3 regions of the Pseudarthrobacter defluvii genome follow, and region 3 is predicted to be linked to each of the others. Evidence: predicted binding sites of a transcription regulator. Region 3 holds the regulator's gene; each other region holds the start of a gene.
What was found. Region 3 encodes HrcA, which represses chaperone genes, less so after heat shock. Its sites were predicted from a motif close to TTNGCACTCGNNNNNNNCGAGTGCNAA; they were not measured.

Region 1 (6,272 bases), 1.4 Mb from region 3:
CAGTAGTAAGCCGCCGGAGGTTTCAGCTTGGCGCTGCGGCTGTGGCTCTATCCATCCTGGCCACGGGCTGCGGCGCCGCCGGCGGATCCGGCGGGTCCGGCGACAACGGTCAGGTGACCCTGCGGTTCACCTGGTGGGGCAACGAATACCTGAACGGACAGACAAACAAGGTCATCGCCGCGTTCGAAGCATCCCACCCAAACATCAAGATCAAGACCGAGCCGGGCGAATGGTCCAGCTACTGGGACAAACTGGCAACCAAGACCGCCGCCAACGATGCGCCCGATGTCATTCAGATGGACCAAAAGTACATTGCCGAATACGGCGGCCGCGGCGCGCTGCTGGACCTGTCCAAGCAGAACGGGATCGACACGTCGAAGTTGGACAAGGAGGCACTCGCATCAGGCCAGTACAGTGGCGCGCAGTACGGACTGAGCACCGGTCAGAACGCCTATGTCATCATGGCCAACACCAAGGTGTTTGAAGCGGCGGGCGTTCCCCTTCCCGACGACAAGACCTGGACATGGAAGGACTTCACGGACACGGCCGCGAAGATCAGCGCCGCCGGCGACGGTAAGAACTATGGAGCGGCATACGGCAGCAACGAGGCCGACCTGATCATTTGGCTCCGCCAGCACGGCGAGAACCTGTACTCAGAGGACGGCAAGCTCGACTTCCAGGCCGCCACGGCTGCCTCCTTCTGGGAGCGGCTCAAGGACCAGCGCGACTCAAAGGCCAGCCCACCGGCCAACGTCGCGACGGAAGACGCAGGGGCGAGCCTCGAGCAAAGCCTCTTCGGCACCAACCGGGTGGGCATGGCATGGTGGTGGACCAACCAGCTGGGCTCGCTTGAAGCCACCACCGGAAGCAGCATCAAGATGCTGCGCGCCCCGAGTGTGGACGGAGCTTCGGCCAAGAACGGCATGTACTACAAACCCACCATGTTCTGGTCCGCTTCCTCCCGTTCCAAGCATCCCAAGGAGGCAGCAGAGTTCATCAACTATCTCACCAACAGCCCGGAGGCCGGCGCAATTCTCATGACGGACAGGGGTGTGCCCACCAACAGCGAAATCGTCGCCGCCATCACGCCCTCGCTGAAGCCGGCTGACACCACGGTGGTCAACTTCCTGAAGGACATCGCCCCGGATATCAAGGATGCGCCGCCGGTACCGCCGGTGGGCGCGGGCAGCGTCCAGAACGTGATCAAGCGCTACACAGATGAAGTGCTGTATGACCGGCTGACGCCCCAGGCGGCCGCCGAAGCCTTCACGAAGGAAGTCCAGGGAATGCTGGATTCAGCCAGAAAGTAATCCGCAGCAAAAATGCGGCCCCCTCACCAGGAGGGAGCCGCATTTTTCTGTTGGCGGGAGGGAATCCCGGCCGGGAAGCTTAGAAGCCGCCCATGCCGCCCATGCCGCCCATGTCGTCGCCGCCGGCAGGAGCAGCAGCCTTCTCCGGCTTGTCAGCAACCACTGCTTCGGTGGTGAGGAACAGGCCGGCGATGGAAGCCGCGTTCTGCAGGGCAGAGCGGGTCACCTTGACGGGATCGTTGACGCCGGCTGCCAGCAGGTCGGTGTATTCACCGGTTGCTGCGTTGAGGCCGTGGCCGGCGGGCAGGCCGCGGACCTTGTCGACAACCACGCCGGGCTCCATGCCGGCGTTGAAGGCGATCTGCTTCAGCGGGGCGTCGATGGCAACGCGGACGATGTTGGCGCCCGTTGCTTCGTCGCCGGACAGCTGAAGGTTGGCGAACGCCTTGGCGCCGGCCTGAATCAGGGCCACGCCGCCACCGGCGACGATGCCTTCTTCAACTGCAGCCTTGGCGTTGCGCACAGCGTCTTCGATGCGGTGCTTGCGTTCCTTGAGCTCAACCTCGGTTGCGGCACCGGCCTTGATGACTGCAACGCCGCCGGCCAGCTTGGCCAGGCGCTCCTGCAGCTTCTCGCGGTCGTAGTCAGAGTCGGAGTTCTCGATCTCGGCGCGGATCTGGGAAACGCGGCCGGCGATCTGGTCGGCGTCGCCGGCACCTTCGACGATGGTGGTCTCGTCCTTGGTGACAACAACCTTGCGGGCCTGGCCCAGGAGCTCCAGGCCGGCGTTCTCCAGCTTGAGGCCAACTTCCTCGGAGATGACCTGGCCGCCGGTGAGGACGGCGATATCGGCCAGCTGGGCCTTGCGGCGGTCACCGAAGCCCGGAGCCTTGACGGCGACAGACTTGAAGGTGCCACGGATCTTGTTGACGATCAGGGTGGCCAGGGCCTCGCCCTCGATGTCCTCGGCGATGATCAGCAGCGGCTTGTTGGACTGCATGACCTTTTCCAGGACAGCAACCAGTTCCTTGACGTTGGAGATCTTGGAGTTGACGATCAGGATGTACGGGTCCTCGAGGACAGTTTCCTGGCGCTCGGCGTCGGTGACGAAGTAGGCGGAGATGTAGCCCTTGTCGAAGCGCATGCCTTCAGTGAGCTCGAGCTCCAGGCCGAAGGTGTTGGACTCCTCGACCGTGATGACGCCTTCCTTGCCCACCTTGTCCAGGGCTTCGGCGATGAGGGCACCGATCTCGTCGTCACCGGCGGAGATGGACGCGGTGGCGGCGATCTCTTCCTTGGTTTCGATTTCCTTGGCGGAGTTCAGCAGCTCGGCGGTGACGGCGTCAACGGCCTTCTCGATGCCGCGCTTGAGGGACAGCGGGTCGGCGCCGGCGGCAACGTTGCGCAGGCCTTCCTTGACCAGCGCCTGTGCCAGGACCGTGGCGGTGGTGGTGCCGTCACCGGCAACATCGTCGGTCTTCTTGGCAACTTCCTTGACCAGCTCGGCGCCGATCTTTTCGTAGGGATCGTCCAGCTCGATCTCCTTGGCGATGGAAACACCATCGTTGGTGATCGTGGGGGCGCCCCACTTCTTTTCGAGGACGACGTTGCGTCCACGCGGGCCGAGGGTGACCTTAACGGCGTCGGCGAGGGTGTTCAGGCCACGCTCAAGGCCGCGGCGTGCCTCTTCATCAAATGCAATGATCTTGGCCATAACGGCAGTAGTCCTTTCGGGACAGTCGTTAAGAATGAACCTTCGCTGCAGTGCCCGCGACGGACGATCCTTTGACGGCGGCCTCTGTATGCCTCCGCGTGGGGATCTCACTGAAGTGAGGTGTTTCTTTCGCTCCTCGACCGGTGCAGGGCGCCGCCGGCCGAAACCAGGCTTTGCTTTAGCAGTCGGTACGTCAGAGTGCTAACTCAATAATTAGCACTCCCCAGGTGAGAGTGCAAGCGATAAGACGCCGGACAAGGCGCTGGCCGCAGCCGCTTCGCCCAGGGCGATCAGCCGGAGTGTCCAGCTGTTTCGTGCCCCGTGGGGCTGGGGTTGTTGTCAGCCCCGTAGGTGAAGACGGAGAAGGCGGCCGTGGTGATGTCCCCGTTGGTATCGAAGGCAACCGGGCCGGATTCGCCGTCGTAATTAATGTCCGGGCCGGCGGCGAGGCCGCCGAGGCACTCCTTGTAACTCAGGCACGGAGCCTGCGGCGTGCCTGCCCCGGAGGTCGCCGTTCCGCCGGAGACCGGAATGAGGTTCGCGGCAATGGACCGGCCCGCGTCATCCTGCGCCCGGGCCGCTGCGAGGGCCGCCAGCGTAACTGCGTCATAGGTTTCGGCAGCGTAAGAGACGTCCTTCAGGGAGGGGTCCACCGCCAGCAGTTTGCCCTGGAAGGCTGCCGTGGGGAGCTGGCCCGGGATGACGGCGCGCGCGCCTTCGAGGGCCCGGGACGGCAGCGCGGATCCGTAGCGGGCGAAGGCACCGTCGCTGAGGATGACCTTCGAACCGCTGACCCCTGCATTGTGGAGTTCGGCCAATGCGCCCTGCGCGCCGTCGCGGGCCACCAGGACGACGGCGTCCGGCGTGGCTTTGGCGGCAGAGCGCGCGGCTTCGGCGCCATCCCCCGGATTGAAGCCCGTCCCGGGCAGGACCTTGAGTCCGGACTGTTGGGCAGCTTCGGTGACGGCGGCCGACAGGTCCTTGCCGTAGGCACCCTGCTGGTACAGCACGCTGATGCTGGCGGCACCGGCGTCCTTGGCGAGCTTTGCCAGCACGGGCCCTTGTGCGACGTCGGCTGCGGCCGTCCGGAAATAGTAGCCTCCACTGGCGCTTGTGGAGAGGCCGGCAGCGGTGTTGGCCGGGGAGATGAGCGGCACTTGGGCGCGGGACAGGATGTCCACGGCGGGGGTTGCATGGCTGGAGTCGGTGGGTCCAATGGCAACGTCCGCCTTGGCAGCCGCCAGGTCCTTGGCCTGGGCTGCGGTGTCCTGGTCCGGGTGCACCGGAAGCAGCTCCACGGGCCGGCCCTTGTGTCCGCCGGCGGCGTTGATGTCCTGGATGGCTGCCTTGGCGGCCGCCAGCTGGGGTGCGTTGAGGAAGGCGTTGTCGCCGGTGTTGTCAAGGATCAGGCCCACCCGGAGGACGCCGTCGCCCGAAGCCTCCGCGGGCTCTGTCCTGGCGTTGCCGCCGGTGCCGGCGCAGGCCGTCATGGAAAGGAGGCCCGCCAGTGACGCGGCAAGCGCTGTGCGGACGCGGACTGGGGAGTGGTGAGCCGGCATCATTGCGCGGGCCGGACGTTTTCTGCCTGCGGGCCCTTTTCGCCCTCGCCAATGTCCAACTGCACCCGCTGGCCCTCAGCCAGGGCGCGGTAACCCTCCCCCTGGACCGCGGACCAGTGGACAAAGACGTCATCACCGGAGCCGTCAACGGTGATGAAGCCGTAGCCCTTCTCAGCGTTGAACCACTTCACGGTTCCCAGTGCCATGCGCGGCTACCGGTAACCCGGGCCGAGCACAACCACGAGCGGTACCTGGAATTCGGTGCTGTTCACCACGGTGGGAATGTTCAACAGTCCTGCAAGCTCCTGCGCGCTGGCCAGTTGCTGCGGGCCGGCATAGAAGATCACGGAGGACTTTTGCGGGGCGCCGGACCAGTTGCCTACCTGGCCGAGCCGCCAGCCGTCAGCCTGGACCGTGCCCCCCACGCGGCTGGCCAGCCCTGCCGTGCCGGCAGCGTTGTAGACGGCCACTGCCTGGGTCTTGTCGACGACGGCCTGCTGGCTGGCGGAAGCGGTGGGCTCGGGCTCGCTGCTTTGGGTTGGTACGGCCGACGCGGACGGCACCGGGACGGACCCCGGTGCAGACGAGGACTGGGTGGGCGAAGGGGTGGATCCGGTTCCGGCCAGCGGGGCTGATTCAACGGTTGCCGACGCCTGGCTGGCGGTGGTGTTGAAGCCGAGCTTGGGAAGGATCAGGAAGGAGACCAGTCCAATGGCCAGGGCCGCAACGCCCACCGCAAGGATGGGCCACAGCCGCACGCGGGACGGGGCCGTAGCCGTCCGGTGGACACCTTGTCGCGACGCGGCCTCCGGGACCTTGTCGAATTCATCGCGGGCGTATCTGGTCATGGTGGAAGGACATCCTTGTTGATTGCGGCTGTTGTCCCGGCCTGGGGCGTCTAAGCGTCGGATCCCAGGCGCCGGGCGGTGCGTGCACGGTGGCGCGACGTACGTAGTCTACGCAATCTCTTCACCAGCATGGGATCGTGGGCCAGGGCATCCTCGCGGTCGATCAGCGCGTTAAGGAGCTGGTAGTAATGGGTTGCGGAGAGATCGAACAGCTCGCGGATAGCCTGTTCCTTGGCCCCCGCATACTTCCACCACTGCCGTTCCAGGGCCAGCATCTGCTGTTCGCGCTCGGAAAGGGAGGACTCGCGGAGGGTGAAATCCGCCAGGAGGGACTTCCCTGGATCCTGCTCCGGCAGGTGTTCCCGGGCCGGTTCCGCCACGGCGCACTCCTTCGCTGGTTACGGCCAATGTCTTACACCCATGCTACCGGCCGAATAACACGGGTGTCATTTGCAGTGCCTGCAACAATGGAACGATGTTTGAATCGGATGCGCTGTTCGAGCTGCAGCAGGAACCGGCGGACGCCATCAGCTTCGCGGACCTGGCCGAGCTCCCGCTCGCGGAGCTCATGGCAGCCGACTGGGCCGCGGCCCTCCACGGCGTGGAAGGCCAACTCCGGAAGGTGCTCACTTTCGTTGCTGCAGAGGAGGCCGCCGGGCACCAGATCCTCCCGCCGCCGTCGAACGTCCTGCGCGCCTTCCGCCAGCCCCTGGCGGATGTGAAGGTGCTCATCGTCGGGCAGGACCCCTACCCCACGCCGGGACACGCCGTCGGGCTGTCGTTTTCCGTCGAGCCGCACGTCCGGCCGCTTCCCCGCAGCCTGGTGAACATTTACCGGGAG
Region 2 (6,272 bases), 680 kb from region 3:
GCTTAAGCGCAGCGTGCTGGACAGCATCCGGGACCGCGAGGAGCTCGCCGGCCGTCTGCGCCGGGCTGCCGAGCTGGGCAGCTTCAGCAAGGCGGCCACCACCAGCCCCTGGCACGGCGCAAGGTTGCTGACCCGCAAGGAAACCGAGGAAGCGCAGGACCTGGTCCGGTCTGTGGCCAAGAGCCTTCCCATCCTCCGCGACCGCATGGACGCCGTTGCCGAGCACGCCGAAATCCGCCTGGGCGAATCCTTCGCCGAGTGGGGCGAACAGCTGGAACTGCTGGTCGCCGTGCGCGGCAGCCTGGACAAGTTCACCCCGGACATCTTCGACCGCCCGGTGACGGACCTGATCTCCGCCACCGCGCCGTCCTCGTGGCGGCGTGAGCGCGGCATCGAGTTGACCGCCATGCAGCGCTCCAGGCTGCGCCGGGTGGCCAAGGAATATGTGCGCCCGGGCGTCCACATCGCGGATCTGCACTCGTCCCTGCTGCTGGTCCAGGAACAGCGGGCCCTGTGGGCCGGATACGCGACCACGCAGCGGCACCCCGCCGTTCCATCGGGCCTGGCGGAAATGAACGCCATGTACCGCTCGCTGGACAAGGAGCTGGCGCAACTGGGCGAGGCCCTGCGGCATACCGAAGACGGCGGGTCACTGACCGGCGTTCCCTACCGGCAGCTGATGGAACGCCTGGAACGGCTGGTGGCGGACACCGACACACTCAAAACGCTGCCCGAACGCACGCTCCTCATTGAGAGCATGCGCGAACACGGCCTCGGTGAACTCCTTGCCGATCTTGCCGAACGGGAGGTGCCCGAAGGATCGGTCGCGGCCGAACTGGAGCTGGCCTGGTGGCAGTCCGCCCTCGAGGCAATGATCAGCGGTGACGACTACCTTGCCATGTCCGACGGCGACGCCCTGCGCCAGCTCGAGGCAGAGTACCGCCTCGCGGACAACGCCCACATTGCCAGCGGCGCAGCCCGGCTGCGGTGGGCCCTGGCGGAGCGGTGGCGCACCGCCATTGCCGCCCAGCCGCGGCAGGCCGGCCTCCTGCGCAGCCTGCTCAAGGACGGGCGGGTCTCCCTGCCCGCCCTCACCGCACAGGCTCCGGACCTGATCGGCACACTGGTTCCCGTCTGGTCTGTCAGCCCCTACCTCATGACGGGCCTGCTTCCAGCCGAACAGCACTTCGACGCAGTGGTGATCCTCGATGCGGAGGCCACCTCCCTGCAGGCGGTCCTGCCCTCGATTGCCCGTGCCCGGCAGGTCATTGCCTTCGGCGATTCCCGCATTGCCACGCCGCGGACCTTCACGGTGGGGGTGGAGCGGCTGGCGCCCGGAGAATCGGCGCACCACCGTGTGGAAAGCGCCTTTACCGCGCTCTCCGCCGTCCTGCCGGTATGGCAGCTCAACGTGGTGTACCGCGCAGTGGATGAGGACCTGGTCCTCCAGCTGAGCAAGAGCTTTTACGACGGCGGCCTGCGCCGGCTGCCGGAAGGGCAGTCCGCCACGGGGCTGGACCGCTCCCTGCTGGTTGAGTACCTGCCGGACGGCACCGGCCTTCCCAGTGCCGACCACGAGGGGGTGGAATCCGTCGTGGCAGAGGTCAACCGCGTTGTGGAACTGGTCTTCGAGCACGCCCGGATGCGTCCCCGGACTTCCCTCGCCGTGGTGACCGCCAGCCTCCGGCATGCGGCCCGGATTGGCGAGTCCATCCGGCTCCAGCTGTCCAACCAGCCCGGCCTGGCCGGATTCTTCGGAGCCGGCCCGGAGTCCTTCCGGGTGGTTGACCTGGAACGCGCCCAGGGCCTGGTCCGTGACCACGTCATCTTCTCGCCGGGATTCGGGCGCACCCCGCACGGCCGTGCACTGCACAACTTCGGGCCGCTGTCCGCGGAAGGCGGCCGGGAGAAGTTCGCCCTGGCCATGACCCGGGCACGGCGCTCCCTGCACGTGCTGACCTGCTTCCGCCCGGAAGACCTGGACCACACCCGCCTCACTCATGGCGCCGTGGACCTGTACACGCTGCTGGACCGGGAAATCTCCGGCAACACCGACCTTGGTACCCCGGCCTCCCGCGCCGCTGCCAGCGAACAGGCACTTGGGGCGGACCCCCTGGTAGCGGATCTGGGGGACCGGCTCCGCGCCCGCGGGGCCAGGGTATGGCACCAGTACGACGGCGCCATTGACGTGGTCGCCGCGGCCGACCCCCTGAACACCATGGGCCAAGACGACCTGGACCTGCCCCGGCCTGTGGCCATCGAGTCCGACGGCACCAAGCAGTACCGCGCCATGAGCGTACGTGAACGCAGCCGGCTGCGCCCGGAACTGCTGGAACGCCTGGGCTGGCGCTACATGCCGCTGTGGACCATTGAAGTCTTTACCGACCCCTCCACCTGCGCCGACCGCATCGCCGGGTACCTGGGACTTGAGAACATCGTGCTGCCGGGCAGGAGCACCACCTCCACGGGATTCCTTGACGACGACGTCCACCAGGCGCTCAATGGAATCGATACTGCACCATCCGCCGCCTCCTACCTGCCGGGCGGGGCGGCCGGAAACCTGGACAGCGACGGGGACCGCCAGGAAGCCGGGACAATCCGGCACAGCGCCGACGGCAACTCGGACGCGTCCGGCGCGGACCGTTCCGGCGCCGGTTCGGGTCACCACGGCCAGGGCAGGCGCTCGGGCAGCCCGAAAATCGAGGAGTCGGACCCCGTGAGCAACGAAAACCCGAGTAAGGAAGACAGGGCCGGGAACGCCGGGCCCGAGGAAGATATGCACCACGATCGGAACAAGAACCAAGAGACTGCACCAGGTGCTGGCCCTGCCTCCTCCGGGGACGCTGCGGCATCCGCCCCGGCCGCACGCACAGCACAGGGTGGCAGTGAGGAAATCCTTCCGAGCAAGGCTGCTGAGGACGATGCCCGCAGCTGGGGTGACCGGGAGGACGACCATGACACCTGGTTGAAGGAACAGAAGCCACCGCACTGGGGCTGACCGCACTGGGGCGGACCGCGGCGTCCGGAGGGACCCGGCGCAGGGGATCGACTACCCGGTGTCCGGTTTCGGCCCGGTGCGGCTGGCTGATGTTACGGCGGGCCGACCAGGACGAAGAACAGCCGGCCCTGGGTTGAGGCTCCGGCCAGGCGCGAGGATTGTTCCGCGTTGGCCGCCACCACAATCAGTCCATCCGTTTCGGTGGTGCCCAGCCATTGCCCGCCCTGGCCGCCGTTGTTTGAAGTCCATAGGACGGGGACGGCAGATGCCAGGACCTGGGAGGGACCCTGCTGGTCAAACCCGTTGGCCGATGTCAGCACCACGTTGACCAGCTGGCCGGGGGAGACCAGCTGGATGGATGCGGCGTCCGCCATGCGGAGGGGAACCGCCGCTGAACCGGGCGGAGTGCCTGCGAGCAGTCCCGGACCGAGCAGTTGAGCGTCCGTGAGGAGTTGGCCTTTGCGCACGGGTGCGGCCAGTTGCTTGCCCGCTGCGGCGGCGTCATCCTGCAAAAAGCCGTCGGCCACCATTCCCGGCGGCACCTGGAGGTGCGCCAGATCTGCTGCCGTCACGGCGGTCCCGGCGGGAAGATCCCGGGCTGCGGCCAACGCCGTCACAGTGGCGAGCGGGGGAGGAGTGAGCTGCTGCACCGTAAGGGCTGCAGCTGCGCATAACAACAACGCGGCAACAAGCCTGCGGTTGCGGTTCAGCCACCCGGCGAGACGTGCCCCCGGGGAACGGTCTTTACCGCGGCGTGCAACGTTTCGGGGGCTGGCGGGAGGCCGGTAACGGTCGCGGCGACGGCGGGGAAGTCTGGACATGCGCCCACGCTAGTTGCGGTAAACGCACCTGGGGAGCCGGAACGAACGCTATGTGGACAACGGCGGCCGGCGCTGGAACGCGCCGGCCGCCGTCGTACTTAAGACTTATGCCTGTCTAGCTGGCTGCTGCAGCCGGCGCCGAAGCGGCGGGGGCAGCTGCGGGCGCAGCCGGGGCCGCGGCCGGCGCCGGGGAGACGGAGCTGCCCTTGGAATCGCGCGAGTCGGTGCGGTAGAAACCGGAGCCCTTGAAGACGACACCCACGCTGTTGAACTTCTTGCGCAACGTACCCTGGCATTCAGGGCAGGACGTCAGGCTGCTGTCCGAGAACGACTGGACAATGTCGAAGGCGTGGCCGCAATCCTTGCAGGCGTAAGCATATGTTGGCACTGGTGCTCCTCCTCTTGGGCAAACGAGAGGTCCCGAGCTGCCACCTGGTAAACCATTAGCAGTCGCAGGGCCTGAGTGCTAATTCTATCACTGCCCCCGGACGGCCCGGGGTCAGGCGCCGCCCGTGAGCGGCTGGTACCCGGACGGCGCAAGGACCGCCGGCACCGGCCGGTCGAACTCCTCCGCAGGAATCCGTCCCGCAGGCAGCAATTCATCGTCGTAGATAACAGCGGCCAGCGGAATTTCCTTCCCGGCCGTGGCAAGATGCCCCAGGAACTTGTCGTAGTACCCGCCGCCCTGGCCGATCCTGTTGCCGGCACGGTCCACCGCGGTGGCGGGAATGAAAAGGACTGCCGCCCCGCCTGCCGTTTCAGGCCCGTGCCGGGGTCCGGCGGGCTCAAGGATGGGCGCATACTTACTGCGTTCGAAGCCTGTTTCCGGCGTCCAAAACACCCAGCTCAGCTCCCTGCCGGGTTCGCACACCGGAAGCAGCACCTTGTGCCCGCTGCTGTGCAGGGCATTAATGAGCGGCAGGGTAGGCGGTTCCTGTCCCACGCCCAGGTACACGCACGCAATGCCGGGCCGGCCGCCGGTGACCGTCCCGGCCCAGGCATTGCCGTGCACAGCCAGGGCGCTGCCTGCCGCTTCCAGTTGCGCCGGGGTCAGCCCGGCGCGCCGGCGCCGGTGGGCGGCCCGGATATCGTCCTTGACCGCGTTCGTCTCCTGCAGCATGGTGTCCTTCCTGCGTTGCCAGTACTCTACGGCTTCTGGCTGGATGCCAGCCTGCCGCGCCGATGGTTACTGAAATGCTTGACGCTGACGTTAGATTAGTCCGGTGAACACCAGTAACCCCAGAGTCCGCAAAGCTGTCATTCCCGCCGCGGGCCTTGGCACCAGGTTCCTGCCCGCCACCAAGGCGATGCCTAAGGAAATGCTTCCCGTCGTGGATAAGCCTGCCATCCAGTATGTGGTGGAGGAAGCGGTCCATGTAGGCCTCAACGACGTTCTGATGATTACCGGCCGCAACAAACGCGCCCTGGAAGACCACTTCGACAGGGTGCCCTCCCTTGAATCGACGCTGGAGGACAAGGGAGACACGGAAAAGCTTGCATCTATCCAGGCGGCCAGCCAACTGGGCGACATCCACTACGTCCGGCAGGGCGACCCCCACGGGCTGGGACACGCGGTACTCCGGGCAAAGCAGCATGTAGGCAACGAAGCCTTCGCCGTCCTGCTGGGGGATGACCTGATTGATGCCCGCGACGAACTGCTCAGCACCATGATGGACGTGCAGGCGAAAACGGGAGGGTCCGTCGTCGCGCTTATTGAGGTGGAACCCTCGCAGATCAGTGCCTACGGCTGCGCCGACATTCAGGAGATTGACGGCGAAGGCTACGTCCGCGTCAACCGGCTGGTGGAGAAGCCCACACCGGAGGAAGCCCCGTCCAACCTTGCGCTGATCGGGCGCTATGTCCTGCACCCGGCCGTGTTCGAAGTCCTCGAGCACACTAAGCCGGGACGGGGCGGTGAAATCCAGCTGACGGATGCCCTCCAGGAACTTGCCTCCGGTGATGCCGAGGGGCACGGCGTCTACGGAGTGGTCTTCCGCGGCCGCCGCTACGACACCGGAGACAAGCTGAGCTACCTCAAGGCCTGCGTCCAGCTGGCCGTCGACAGCGAAGATCTGGGTCCGGGCCTGCGGGAATGGCTGCCCGGCTTCGCCGCCGGCCTTTCCCGGTAACCCCGTGCGCACAGGTCCCATTTGGCCGGTCACCCTTGAATGCGGCGACCTGGTCCTGCGGCCCATCCGGTACCGCGACAAGAAAGAATGGACCGAGGTGCGGTCGCGCAACAGCCAGTGGCTGGCACCGTGGGAGGCGTCCAACCCGGACCCGGCAGGTGGCCTCCCTGACTACCGGCACATGGTCCGCTCGCTCAATATCCAGGCTGCCCAGGCCACTGCACTGCCTTTCCTTATCACCGAATGGCAGCCGGGGCTTCGGAACCCCGCCATCGTGGGACAGTTGACAGTGTCCTCCATCGTCTGGGGTTCGGCCATGATGGC
Region 3 (6,272 bases):
CGTCGCGTTCGGAAAGATCCAGCTGGGCGCACTCATGACGCGGGCAGCAGGCCTCGTGGCACCGGTATGGATCATCGACCCCCAGGAAAACGCTGAGGTGCCGGGCGGCAGCGTGAAGATCACCGGGCGCAGCACCTCACCTGGGGCAAAGCTCCACTGGCAGCTGCTTCGGGCCGGGGACGGCGGCAGCAAAGCGCCCTTCCTGAATGGGGAAACCACGGCAGGTACAGAGCAGGGACAGGCGGGCGTCTTCACGCTTGCCCTCAACCTGCCGCCAGGCGACTACGAGCTGCGCGTAGCGCAGGCCGGCTCCAGCGGAGAGCCGGACAAAAACGAGGACACGAGGTCCCTTAAGGTCAGGTAGTGGTCCAGCGGCCAAGGATGTCGCTGGCAAGCACGACGGCGGCCGGGCCGGCTGTGGAGGACCGCAGGACATGGTGCCCCAGCAGGGCCGTCACAGCGCCTTTGTCGCAGAGTTTGGTTACTTCCCGCGGGCTGATGCCGCCCTCCGGGCCTACGATCAGCAGAATTTCACGGGGGCCGGCACCTGCACTCCCCTGCCATGCCTCCAGGACGGTACGCAGCGGCCGCACGGCGTCTTCATGCAGGATGACCGCCAGGTCTGCCGCCTCCACGGCGGCGGAAAGCGCCGTGGTGTCGACGGCGGCACGGACTTCCGGGAGCCAGGCACGCCGCGCCTGCTTGGCGGCCGCCGTCACGGTTGATTCCCACTTGGCGTGCGCCCGCGCTGCGCGGTCGCCCTTCCAGCGGACGATGGACCGTTCAGACTGCCAGGGAACCACCGCGTCGACGCCCAGTTCCGTGGCTGTCTCAATGGCCAGTTCGTCGCGGTCGCCTTTGGCCAAAGCCTGGACCAGCACCAGCCGGACCTCCGGCCTGTCTTCCACCGTCAGGCTGCTGCACTCCACCTCGAGCCCGGACGGTGCGGCCGAGATAACCTTTCCGGTCATCCGGGTGCCGGCGCCGTCCACGATGTCCACAGCCTCGCCCGGCGCCAGCCGCTTGACGGTGACGGCGTGCCGCGCCTCCGCCCCTTCGAGGACGAACGTGCGGCCCGGCGTCGTTGCGTCCAGGGAACCAGTGGAGGTGAAGAAGACGGGGTTGCTCACCGCTACAGGTTCCCGAACCGGTCCCGGAGCTTGGCGAACATGCCGCCGCTGGCGGCCAACTTGCCTTCGGTAATCTGCTCACCCCGGAGCTTGGCAAGTTGGCGCAGGAGGTCCTCCTGCGCGGAGTCGAGCTTGGCCGGGGTGTCCACCTGCAGATGCACCTTCAGGTCGCCGCGGCCATAGCCCCTCAGGTGGGTAACACCCAAGCCGCGCAGGGTGATGATTTCGCCTGACTGGGTTCCCGGCTTGACGTCGATCTCCTGGGTACCGTCGAAGGTTTCGAGGCTGACGTCCGTGCCCAGGGCCGCAGCGGTCATGGGGATGTGCAGGGTGGCGTGCAGGTCATCGCTTTCGCGCACGTACGTGGGGTCGTTGTTGACGCGGATCTCGACGTACAGGTCGCCCGCCGGGCCCCCTGCAGGGCCGGCCTCGCCCTGGCCGGAGAGCTGGATGCGGGTACCGGTGGCGACACCGGCGGGAACCTTGATGGTCAGCGACCGGCGGCTGCGGATGCGGCCCTGGCCACTGCATTCGTTGCAGGGATCCTTGATGACAGTGCCGAAGCCTTCGCAAGTGCCGCAGGGGGCTGCCGTCATGACCTGGCCGAGGATGGAGCGGACGGCCCGCTGGACCTGGCCGCTGCCGCCGCAGATGTCGCAGCGTTCCGGCTGGGTCCCGGGACGGCAGCAGGATCCATCACAGGTGGGACAGACCACAGCGGTGTCCACCTCGAGCTTCTTGTTGACTCCGAATACGGCGTCGCGGAGGTCGATCCGGACACTGATGAGTGCGTCCTGGCCGCGGCGGACGCGCGACGCCGGACCCGAGGCACCACCGGCGCCAAAGAAGGTGTCGAAAATGTCCTGGAACGCGAATCCCTGGCCTGCGTAACCGGCGCCGCCGAAACCGTTGTCCGTGCCGTTTTCATTGCCGGTGGTGTCGTAGATCCTGCGCTTCTGGGGATCGGAAAGGACCTCGTAGGCGTGCGTTACCGCCTTGAACCGCTCTGCAGCGTCGGCACCTGGGTTAACGTCCGGGTGAAGGGTGCGGGCCAGCTTGCGGTAGGCCTTTTTGATCTCTTCGCCCGTAGCTTCGGGTGAGACTCCAAGGACGTCATAGTGGCTGCTCAAAATTCGTGTCTCTTCCTTGTTGTACTGCGTTCAGTTGGTCGGCCAGGGCTCTTGTTTCACAGCCGGAGCAAGCTCCGGCAGCCAAGAGTCAGGGCCCCAAAATCCTCGAAAGGTAGCGGGCTACCGCCCTGACGGCGGCCATGGTGGTGGGATAGTCCATTCGGGTAGGACCGAGGATTCCCACTTTGGCTGCGCTGTCCGGACCGTAGCCGGTGGCCACCACGGAGGCCTCAGCAAGCCCGTCGTAGGGGTTCTCCCTTCCGATGCTGACAGCCACGCCCCGGTGGTCCTGGGCCATCTCGCTCAACAGCCGCAGCATCACCACCTGTTCCTCGAGCGCCTCCAGCACAGGGCCAATGCTGAGGGGAAAGTCCACATTGGACCGGGCGAGGTTGGCGGTGCCGGCCATGACCATGCGGTCTTCCCGACTGCTCTGCGCCAGCCCCTCAAGGCCGACGGCCAGCGCGTGTGCCGCCTGGCGCTGCGAGTGGGGCGTTGCAGCCACGACGGCGGGAAGGGCCTGGGCGAGGTGGCTCAGCCGGGTTCCCCCCAGGGCAGCCAGGAAACGGGTGCGCAACTCGGCCAGCGCCTCGTCGCCAAGGTCCTGGCCGACGTCCATGACGCGCTGCTCCACCTTGCCGCTGTTGGCGATGAGGACCACGAGGACCTTCCGCGGTGCCAGCAGCACGAATTCGATGTGGCGGACAAGTGCCCTGCTCAGGTGCGGGTACTGGACCACGGCCACCTGGTTGGTCAGTTGCGACAGCAGCCGAACGGTTCGGTCCAGTACGTCGTCGAGGTCGTCCGCGCCCTCCAGGAGGGTCTGGATGGCACGGCGTTCTGCAGCCGAAAGGGGCTTGACTGCCGAGATCTGGTCGACAAAGAGCCGGTAGCCCTTGTCGGTGGGGATCCGGCCGGCGCTGGTATGGGGGGCGGTGATCAGCCCCTCGTCCTCCAGCGCGGCCATGTCATTGCGGATGGTGGCGCTGGAAACGCCAAGATGATGCCGCTCCACCAGGGCCTTTGACCCAACCGGCTCGCGGGAGTGGACGTAATCCTCCACGATGGCCCGCAGTACTTCCAGTTTGCGTGGCTCGCTCACTCTCCACCTCCATCCATGGTCCGGGGCCGCCCGCCCCGCCCGGTGCCACCCGGGGGTTAGCACTCGACATGCCTAAGTGCTAACAGTCTATTATGCCTCGGCCCGTTGTTAGCATTGGTACCGCTCCGGGCGAAACTCCCGGGCTAAGGAGCTAGCGCTAGGCGGATCGATTCCATGGATTACCAGAACTGGGGCCCCCGGGGCATTTCCGCTCCCACGCGGACGGAGCTGCCCGAGGTCCCCGTGGAGCGCGGCATGGTGCTTGAGGAAGTACAGTCCGGCTGGGTGGGCGCCGTCACCCGCGTGGAGAAGTCCGGCGGAATGCACGTCGTTGCATTGGAGGACCGCCGCGGAAAGTCGCGGTCCTTCAAGCTGGGGTTCGGTTTCCTCCTCGAGGGCCAGCCCATCCGGTTGATGCCGCCGGCGCCCAAGGCGGCCGTCGGTGCTCCCGCCGGCAGGACTGCCTCCGGTTCGGTGCGCGTCTCCGGCCAGCGCGCCCAGGTTGCCAAGGCAAGCCGGATCTGGGTGGAAGGCAAGCACGACGCCGAACTGGTGGAAAAGGTCTGGGGAGACGACCTGCGCGTGGAAGGCATCGTCGTCGAGCCCCTCCACGGCATCGACGACCTGGCCGCTGCCGTCGCGGACTTCAGGCCCGGCCCGGGCCGCCGACTCGGTGTGCTGGTGGACCACCTGGTTCCCGATTCCAAGGAATCCCGGATCGCCCACGCCGTCATGGCGTCCCCGGGCGCGGCCGGCAACGTCCTGATCGTCGGGCACCCGTACGTGGACGTGTGGCAGGCAATCCGCCCTGCAGTCCTGGGCATCGAAAAATGGCCCGCCATCCCCCGCGGGCAGGACTGGAAGACCGGGATCCTCAATGCCTTCGGCTGGCCCCACGCCACGAAGGAAGACATCGGCCTCGGATGGCAGAAGCTGCTCGGTGCCGTACGCACGTACGCGGACCTCGAAGCGTCGCTGCTGGGCCGGGTTGAGGAAGTCATTGATTTCCTCACCGTGCCCTGACGGGCGGGCGACGGCCGCAAAGCCAGTATTCTTGGTAGTAGTCAGCACCAACTTGCACCTCAGAAGGACACAGACTGTGGCAGAAAACGCACGTGATCACAGGGACGGCCAGGGCCGTTCCGAGTACCATGGCGTACCCGCCAACGCCCTGCCGCTTACGGCCAGCGAAGACCGCCAATGGGCCACGCTGGCTCACTTCGGCGGAATCCTGGGGTGTATCCCGTCGCTGCTGATCTACCTGATCTTCCGCGACCGCGGGCCGTTCACCGCCCAGGAGTCCAAGGAAGCGCTGAACTTCAGCCTGCCGCCCACCATCGCCGCGGTCCTGGCCAACATCCTGGTCTTCATCCCCTACGTGGGGAACATTTTCGCGGTCATCGCCACACTGATCTGGGTGGCGCTCACGTGCTTCTCGGTGGCCGCCGGCATCCACGTCAACCGCGGCCAACCGCACCGCTACCAGTACAACCTGCGCTGGATCAAGTAGCGGCCCAGGTCAGTCCGGGAGGATGCGGCGGACCACCGCGTCTGCCAGCAGCCTGCCCTTGAGGGTCAGGACCAGGCGTCCCCGGAAAGCGGCAGCGGGCTCCACCAGGCCGCCCGCGATCAGCCCGGCCACCTCATGCCGCCCGGCAGCGCTAAGCGTTGACACCTCGAGCCCTGACTGCAGGCGCGCCTCGAGCATCACCTTTTCCAGGTTTGTGGTTTCCGCATCCAGGGTTTCCCTGCCGGCAGCCGGCGACAGCCCCTGCGACAGCCTGTTGGCATAGGCGGACGGGTGCTTGACGTTCCACCAGCGGACCCCGCCCACGTGCGAATGTGCGCCGGGGCCGATCCCCCACCAGTCGTCTCCCCGCCAGTAGGCCAGGTTGTGCCGGCACGCCTGATCCGGAGTGCGCGCCCAGTTGCTGACCTCATACCAGCCGAGCCCTGCTTCGGTGATCAGCTGGTCGGCGAGCTCGTACTTGTCGGCGTGGTCGTCGTCGTCAATTCCCGGGACTTCGCCACGGCGCATCTGGGCTGCCAGCTTGGTCCCTTCCTCGACGATCAGCGCGTAGGCGCTGATGTGGTCAGGCTGGTAGGACAGGGCCGTCTCCAGGGAGTGGCGCCAGTCGGCCAGTGTCTCCCCCGGCGTGCCGTAGATCAGGTCCAGGCTGACGGCCAGGCCGGCTTCCCGGGCCCACTGCACCACCTGCGGTACCCGGCTCGGCGTGTGGGTGCGGTCAAGGACCTTGAGGACGTGCGGAACGGCGGACTGCATGCCAAAGGACACGCGGGTGAAGCCGGCCTCCTTGAGGACGGCCAGGGATTCAGGGGTGACAGAGTCCGGGTTGGCTTCCGTGGTGACTTCGGCACCGTCCTCGATGCCCCAATGGTCAATGGCAGCGCGAAGGATCAGGGCGAGGTCATCAGCGGGCAGCAGCGTGGGCGTGCCGCCCCCAAAGAAGACAGTGCTGAGCTTCCGCTCCGGCAGGCCGGAACCTGCCAGCACGTTCGCCGCCAGCGCCACTTCCGACACCGCCGTTTGCGCATATGCGTCCTGCGAAGCACCGCCGCCGAGTTCCGTGGCGGTATAGGTATTGAAGTCGCAGTAGCCACAGCGCACCGCGCAGAACGGGATGTGGACGTACAGGCCAAATGCCCGGCCCGCCGCACCGTCCGCTGCCTGTGCAGGCAGCAGGCCGTCCGACGGCGCCGGGTCGCCGAGGGGAAGGACGCTGGGCATCAGCGCGTCCCCCGCTGCGCAGTGGTCACTTCTTCTTTGCCTTGTCCTTCGATTCGTCCGTGGTGAGGGCGGCGATGAAGGCCTCTTGCGGCACTTCCACCGTCCCCACCATCTTCATGCGCTTCTTGCCTTCTTTCTGCTTTTCCAGGAGCTTGCGCTTA

Region 1: the regulator HrcA is predicted to act here: its motif matches at 3,203-3,229, upstream of groL (chaperonin GroEL).
Region 2: the regulator HrcA is predicted to act here: its motif matches at 4,263-4,289, upstream of JCQ34_RS13020 (FmdB family zinc ribbon protein).

The regions. Positions count from the first base shown of each region.
Region 1 covers NZ_CP066362.1:790,221-796,492, reverse strand. Annotated here, with positions in the region: gene JCQ34_RS03765 (ABC transporter substrate-binding protein) at 1-1,310, shown strand, start outside; gene groL (chaperonin GroEL) at 1,390-3,024, opposite strand; gene JCQ34_RS03755 (ABC transporter substrate-binding protein) at 3,315-4,583, opposite strand; gene JCQ34_RS03750 (cold-shock protein) at 4,583-4,789, opposite strand; gene JCQ34_RS03745 (LytR C-terminal domain-containing protein) at 4,796-5,431, opposite strand; gene JCQ34_RS03740 (DUF3263 domain-containing protein) at 5,482-5,811, opposite strand; gene JCQ34_RS03735 (uracil-DNA glycosylase) at 5,907-6,272, shown strand, end outside.
Region 2 covers NZ_CP066362.1:2,820,253-2,826,524, reverse strand. Annotated here, with positions in the region: gene JCQ34_RS13030 (AAA family ATPase) at 1-2,998, shown strand, start outside; gene JCQ34_RS13025 (RcpC/CpaB family pilus assembly protein) at 3,091-3,819, opposite strand; gene JCQ34_RS13020 (FmdB family zinc ribbon protein) at 3,935-4,207, opposite strand; gene JCQ34_RS13015 (5-formyltetrahydrofolate cyclo-ligase) at 4,319-4,939, opposite strand; gene galU (UTP--glucose-1-phosphate uridylyltransferase GalU) at 5,043-5,948, shown strand; gene JCQ34_RS13005 (GNAT family N-acetyltransferase) at 5,953-6,272, shown strand, end outside.
Region 3 covers NZ_CP066362.1:2,140,650-2,146,921, forward strand. Annotated here, with positions in the region: gene JCQ34_RS09855 (GerMN domain-containing protein) at 1-364, shown strand, start outside; gene JCQ34_RS09860 (16S rRNA (uracil(1498)-N(3))-methyltransferase) at 357-1,130, opposite strand; gene dnaJ (molecular chaperone DnaJ) at 1,133-2,260, opposite strand; gene hrcA (heat-inducible transcriptional repressor HrcA) at 2,349-3,362, opposite strand; gene JCQ34_RS09875 (DUF3097 domain-containing protein) at 3,537-4,385, shown strand; gene JCQ34_RS09880 (DUF4870 domain-containing protein) at 4,462-4,872, shown strand; gene hemW (radical SAM family heme chaperone HemW) at 4,882-6,111, opposite strand; gene lepA (translation elongation factor 4) at 6,137-6,272, opposite strand, start outside.